DNA from 3 places in the Candidatus Thiodiazotropha sp. AKAK2 genome. Region 1 is predicted to be linked to each of the others. Evidence: predicted binding sites of a transcription regulator. Region 1 holds the regulator's gene; each other region holds the start of a gene.

Region 1 (2,272 bases):
CAGTGGTAAAGTGCTGGCGGAGGGAACCACTGAGGAGATTCTCGATAACCAGGAGGTACGCAGTGTCTACCTGGGTGAGAATTTTACGATGTGAGTCTATAGCGCTGTTTTTTAATGGATTAAACAGGGGGCGGCAGGTAAGCCGAAGGTGGTGTCAATGAGCGTGGAATATACTGGAGTGCAAAGTGAATCCAGGAGAATCGACTCAGTGAAGAAGAATCTTTCCGTAGACGGCTATTTTTAGCTAAAATGAGAATAAAGACATACAAATAACATACCAGGTTCAAAGATATCTCTGCTATGAAGCAGGCTCTACAGCTCCGACTCGGACAACATCTCACCATGACACCTCAATTGCAGCAGGCAATCCGCCTGTTGCAGCTCTCTGCGCTCGATCTGAGCCAGGAGGTTCAGGAGGTGCTTGAGACCAACCCGATGCTCGAGGGCGAAGAGGAGTTCAGCACTCAACTGCAAAAGGAGGGGGATGCTCAGGAGAGTGGCGAGCAGACCCGCGAGAGCAAGGAAGTCGAGGGGTCGAATGATATCAATAACGAGCGGGAGATTAAGACCGACAGCAGTCAGCTGACTGAGGATCTGCCGGTGGACAGTGAATGGACCGATGTCTACGACAGTTACCTGCCACCGGCCAGCAGCGGCGGTGATGCCGCAGACCATGACTATCTGGTACAGCGTAGCGGCACTGTAACCCTGCATGACCATCTGGTCTGGCAGATGACCCTGACCCCTTTTACCGAACAGGATATCCTGATAGCCACCACCCTGATCGACAGTATCGATGAGGACGGTTACTTCAAAGGCGATCTGCAGGAGATTCTGAGTTCGCTGAATGATGAGGAAGCGACTCTGGAGGATATCGAGGCGGTGCTGCACCGGATTCAGGCATTCGATCCACCGGGTGTCGGAGCCCAGGGCGCCCAGGACTGCCTGCTGATTCAGCTGCGTCAATTGGCGGAAGAGACCCCCTATCGGGATCAGGCGATAAAACTCTGCCGGGATCACTTCAATCTGCTCTCCGCCCAGGATCAGAATCAGATCATACGTCGCATGAAGGTGGATCAGCAGGAGCTCGCCGCCATGATGCGCCTGATCAGAACCCTGAATCCCCATCCGGGCACGGCCATTGCAAACAGTGAGCCTGAATATGTGATTCCGGATGTCTTCGTCAGCAAGCGTAACAACCGCTGGGTTGTGGAGCTGAATGGCGAGGTTACCCCCAAACTTCGGGTCAACAATGATTACGCCAGACTGATCCGGCGGGCGGATCAGAGCGACGACAATACTTTTCTGAAGAATCATCTGCAGGAGGCACGCTGGTTCATTAAAAGCCTGATGAGCCGTAATGAGACTATTCTGCGCGTAGCGAGTAAGATTGTTGAATATCAGCGGGGCTTTTTTGAACATGGCGAGGAGGCTATGAAGCCGCTGGTTTTAAGGGATATTGCCGAGGCGCTGGAGATGCATGAATCGACCATTTCCCGGGTGACGACCCAGAAATATATGCATACCCCGCGTGGCACGTTGGAGTTCAAGTATTTCTTCTCCAGCCACGTCAATACCAGTGCCGGGGGAGAGTGCTCCTCCACTGCGATTCGTGCACTGATTAAAAAATTGATTGCCGCTGAGAATACAAGCAAACCGCTCAGTGACAACAAGATCGCCGCCATCCTATCGGAGCAGGGCATCAAAGTGGCCCGCCGAACGGTGGCAAAGTATCGTGAATCGATGAGCATACCGCCATCGAATGAGCGTAAACGACTGATGTAGGTGAATCGATCTGTCAGGTAGGATGTCTATGAAAACAGGGGTTGTGGTAAAAGCCGAATCCGGCTTCATGGTCAGCCTGATCGATGATTTCGGGAATCGATTCAACGAGTCGGTCAGAGTGATGAGCCAACTCATCTAAGACAGGAGATAATTATGCAAATAAGCGTTACCGGTCATCATGTGGAAGTAACCGATGCCTTGAAAAGCTATGTAGATAATAAATTCGAACGTCTTGAGCGGCATTTTGATAATGTTATCAATGTGCATGTCATCTTGAGCGTTGAGAAGCTGAGGCAAAAGGCGGAAGCCACCATGCAAGTGAACGGTGCCAGCGTATTCGCTGATTCAGTGCAGGAAGACATGTATGCCGCCATTGATGGCTTGACTGACAAGTTGGACAGGCAGGTGCTAAAACACAAGGAAAAGATGCAGAGTCATCGCGCCGGTAGTGGTGCGAAGTATGCGGTTGAGTAATTTTCGATAGATT
Region 2 (2,272 bases), on a different contig from region 1:
TCGCAGGCCGCCTTCCGGGTCAGCAGTGTGCGTAAATATGATGACCCGGTGGTTACCAAGGCCCATGAACTGATGCAGAAGAATCTGAGTGATCCACAGCCGGTTCCTGAACTCGCCGCACACCTGAATGTCAGTGACAGGACACTGATCCGGCGATTTAAAAGCGCAACGGGTCAGGGACCCAATGCCTGTTTACAAAACCTAAGGATCGACCGGGCAAAGTGGCTGCTTGAGAGTACTGGCAAGTCTCACGAAAGCGTAGCCAATAGCGTGGGTTATACAGACGTCAGTTCCTTCAGACGTCTGTTCAAGCGCAGCATCGGCATGACCATGGGCGAATATCGAAAGCGTTTTAGAAGCAGACGTCAGACTGGGAGGTCGACCCCGATGCACAGGTTTCAGAAGCGTGCCTGACCGGATGGTTTCCAGCGCCACCAGCTGGTTTGCAATGATTCACTGAAATGGTACATATACAAATTTATTCATCGACAATTTTTTGTTAGCTATCAGAATGATAGGCGCCATAGTAGTGTTATCTCCACTGATGGTTATTTGCGAGATTTCGCCTATTGTGAAGTAAAAAAATCCTTTGTCTGAACTCACAAAATATGGGTGCAAAGATGCAATGTAGTGTGTTGATTGCTAACACTCGTTTAGTGTCGGAGTTTTTTACACTCTAGTGATGGTTTGTTTAAATTTGATTTAATTTAGTAGTTAAATTCCTATTTTTATGTGGTGTTGCCTGTAAATACAGTGAGTTATAAATAGTGGCAGCATATTTGCTAGTATCTGGATATCGAACAATCGTTATTATAGGTACTCACAGAATGAATCGATCTCAAATAGTTGCTGCAGTTTGTCTGCTAACTGTTAGTGGGTTTGCTCACAGTAATTTGATTGTGAACGGTGGTTTTGAGTCACCCGGTATTACCAGTGGCTGGACCTATGGAGCGGATCCCACAGGGGGTTGGCAGGGTGACAATATTGAAGTCTGGGCCTCCGGCTTTCTGGGTGTTGATTCTTACGAAGGCAGCCAGCATGGTGAACTGAATGCCCATGCCTACGATGGAACCGCCTGGAGTATTTACCAGTCTTTCGATTCCGAATTGTCTAACGTGTATGACATCAGCTTCGCCTATCGTGCCAGACGGAATAGCTCGGAAGCCTTTCGGGTCACTTTGGAAGATGACAGCGGCACTATCCTGGATCAGCTCGTTGATGACCATGTGACCGGCCAATGGAACTTCTTTGCGGATAGCTTTTTGGGTACTGGTAGTGAAATTACATTGACCTTTACCTCAATCACCCCGACGGCAGGCACTGTAGGCAATTTCCTCGATGCGGTTGCAGTGACGAAAAAAGTGCCTGAGCCTTCGACTTTGGCGCTGTTTGGTGTCGGTTTGGCTGGATTGGCCTACAGATCCCGTCGGCGCAAGCAAGCTTAACCAAAACTCCTTAGCTACGGTTTTGGAAATCCAGCTTCTCCCGAAGCTGGATTTTTTTTGCAAGCTACGGTGGCAAGGATATACAACAGACTAAGTGTATTTGGCCCCCAGAGTTAACTATCTTTTAGTTATTATTTAAGTTTGTTAAAAAACCGTGATAGGAATCTCCAACAAGGTTATCGATAAGCCTGAGGACGTATGGGGAGGGTGGATGTTTGATGCTAGCCCTACTGACTCAAGAGAGTCAGCCCGTGAGCTATTCTTCAAGTCTGATTTACGGGAAAATGACACTGTCTAACATTCAGTGTCAACCATCAAAAGAATAAGAAACGGTTCTTGTGGTGTAAGTACTTTCTCTAAATGTGGTGAAATATGAGTAAGCCGGTAATTATCCTTTGGAGTATTTTAAGTTTTATCGTATCGGGAATATACGTCTTTTACGGCTTGATGATGTTGCAGGTTGAACAGTTACCAACACTACCATTAATTTCCGCTACAATGGCATTTGGCTATGGATTAATAACAATTTATTTATTGTCGCTAGCTTGGACAAAAACTGATAAAAGCGTAGTGCAAATGACGAAGTATATAGCTGTAACTATGTTCGTTGCACAGATTGTTCTTACTCTTGATGTTGGGATGATAAGTGGTTTTGAGTGGCTTGGTATTCTGATTGTATCGCTAATGGTAGGGATAAATTGGATCTCAATTAAAAGTGTTACAGAATACCATAACCAGGTTTAACAACGATCTCTTGCCGACTATCTATCTGTGGCTTTATAAGAACCTTAGATCGAGAATTCCACCTCTTATCGATTGCTAAGCTG
Region 3 (2,272 bases), on a different contig from region 1:
CTAGGCCTCCATCGCGGCTCGGCGAGCCAGTTCTTCGGCGGGCAGGACCTGAATGAACTCACCAAGACCTTCTGCCAGATGCTGTTGTATGCCGCCCAAAGTCGTTGCTGCCATCTGGCAACCGGCACAGGCGCCTATCATTTTCACGTAGATGTATTTACCATCGACTTCGACCAGTTCGACATCGCCATGGTCTCGCTGCAGATTCGGACGAATCTCGTCCAGCAACTCTTCGATACGTTTCATCCGTTGCAGATTGGTCAGTCCGGACTTTGGTTTCTTTATCTCTCCAGCGACTGCATTGGGGTCAAAATTTTCACCCTTCTCAGCCAGAATTCGGGTCAGAATCTCCTCTATCCCTTCATGACAGGCAGAGCAACCACCACCTGCCTTGGTATAGTTGGTTACCTCTTCCACTGTGCGTAATCCATTAGCGCGAACTGTCTCTTCGATCATAACTTCATCGATGGCGAAACATTTGCAGATCAACGCCCCCTCTTCATGATCATCCTTCCACTCCTCACCACGGTAGTTGGCAACAGCAGCTTGAAGTGCTTCCCTGCCCATAACAGAGCAGTGCATCTTCTCCGGTGGAAGTCCATCGAGATAATCGGCAATATCCTGATTACTGACACTCAGAGCATCATCGATTTTCATACCCTTGATAATCTCGGTTAAGGCAGAACTTGAAGCGATGGCTGAACCGCATCCAAAGGTTTGAAAACCTGCATCAAGGATAACTTCGCTGTCCGGGTCGACTTTCAATGTCAGTCTCAAGGCATCGCCACATGAGAGGGAACCTACATCACCAATCGCATTGGCATTATCGACAGCACCTGCATTTCTCGGGCTAAAGAAATGCTCCTGAACCTTTTCTGAATAGTCCCACATATCTTTACTCCTGATTGATTAGGCGGAAAATGAGTTGCCGCAACCACAGCTGTTGGTTGCATTTGGGTTTTCGAATTTAAAGCCACTACCTTCCATGCTATCGAGGAAGTCAACGGTAACGCCGTTCAGCATGGGTGCGCTGAGGGGATCGACAAAGATCTTAAACGCTTCTATCTCGATCACTGCATCTTCATCATTGGCATGCTCTTCAAGAGCCATACCATATTGCAGTCCTGAGCAACCGCCACCGGTTACAGAGATTCGCAATCCCCCAACCGGGGTTTCAGAGCCGTTGATGAAACGGCTGATTGCCTTTTGAGCATTTTCTGTCAGTGTAAGCATGGTCATTTTCTCCGTGGCAAGTCTCTTGCATCTTTACTTTCCAAGATAACTGCAAGGCCTGTGCCACGCACCCCACTCGCAGCTTAGTTATTGTTTTTAAAGTGATTGTCGTATTTTTACTTAATATTCATGTTTGATAGACGACAATCCCCAGAATCGACACAGGTAACAAAACCTACAATGGAAGAGAAAATGACACTTGAACAATTAACTCCAGGCGACTTGGTCTATGCGGCCAGTCATATTTATAACGATGGTGGTATACCGGGTATTCCTCAGGATGCCTTATTAGCTGAGCCTGGCACTAAAGGGGTGATCATTGAGACCGGTCATTTGGAAGAGAGCCCTGAAAGGGTTCTCTATCTGGTGAGATTTGAAGACTCAGAGCTCAATCTTGGCCCACCTACAGGATGTTGGCCAGAAGAGCTTTCAACGACAGAAATTGAGAAAAGCTAAGCCCACGAGTCTATCTAGACCAACGGCGCCAGTTGATCTCATCATGCCAGCGGCCTGTTTGTATGATTTGTCTACCACGTAGACTGCCCCGATAGAGGTAGATCCAAGCTTGACCCCAAGGGGTTGGAATGAGTTCTCTTGTATAGGCGCGGGGATAACCTTCCAGCCTGTCAAGATGGCTCATGGTCAGGGCATCAACAAGAAAGACCTCACCTGAAATCGAAGTGCTACCTCTTTTCACCACACCAGGGTAGCTGCCCAAATGGTACATCTTGTAGACAGGTTGAGTTTGGTGATTGCCAAGATAGCTTGCACTGTTGAGCAGATCATGATTGACCTGAGCCCTTCTCAAAGTGCCGTAAACGAATACTCTTGACGTCGATATCATTGCAGTAAAATCTTATTGATTTTATTCAGGCCTGTTAACAGACCCTAACTATACTGCTGATTCGCTACGGTTTCACTCATTAGGTTGATGAATGAATGAAACAGACTTACACCGTCTGTTAATCAAAAACCCGATGCTTTATGAGAAATTCAGACATCTAGGCAATTCTGATTCAACCGCCAAGTATCAGTTCAT

Evidence for each region. Region 1 encodes sigma-54, which starts transcription at its own class of promoters, with help from an activator protein. Its sites were predicted from a motif close to TGGCANGNTNCNTGCTT; they were not measured.
Region 2: a site for sigma-54 is predicted at 769-785, ahead of AC4IE8_RS18290 (PEP-CTERM sorting domain-containing protein). Genes of this name have one in related genera too.
Region 3: a site for sigma-54 is predicted at 1,248-1,264, ahead of AC4IE8_RS04875 (nitrogen fixation protein NifZ). Genes of this name have one in related genera too.

The regions. Positions count from the first base shown of each region.
Region 1 covers NZ_JBSYOP010000031.1:85,274-87,545, reverse strand. The annotation lists gene lptB (LPS export ABC transporter ATP-binding protein) at 1-94, shown strand, start outside; gene AC4IE8_RS14375 (RNA polymerase factor sigma-54) at 301-1,785, shown strand; gene hpf (ribosome hibernation-promoting factor, HPF/YfiA family) at 1,939-2,259, shown strand.
Region 2 covers NZ_JBSYOP010000036.1:45,225-47,496, reverse strand. The annotation lists gene AC4IE8_RS18295 (GlxA family transcriptional regulator) at 1-414, shown strand, start outside; gene AC4IE8_RS18290 (PEP-CTERM sorting domain-containing protein) at 900-1,445, shown strand; gene AC4IE8_RS18285 (hypothetical protein) at 1,818-2,189, shown strand.
Region 3 covers NZ_JBSYOP010000015.1:203,128-205,399, reverse strand. The annotation lists gene nifU (Fe-S cluster assembly protein NifU) at 1-891, opposite strand; gene AC4IE8_RS04880 (HesB/IscA family protein) at 910-1,233, opposite strand; gene AC4IE8_RS04875 (nitrogen fixation protein NifZ) at 1,426-1,689, shown strand; gene AC4IE8_RS04870 (gamma-glutamylcyclotransferase family protein) at 1,700-2,077, opposite strand; gene AC4IE8_RS04865 (hypothetical protein) at 2,250-2,272, opposite strand, start outside.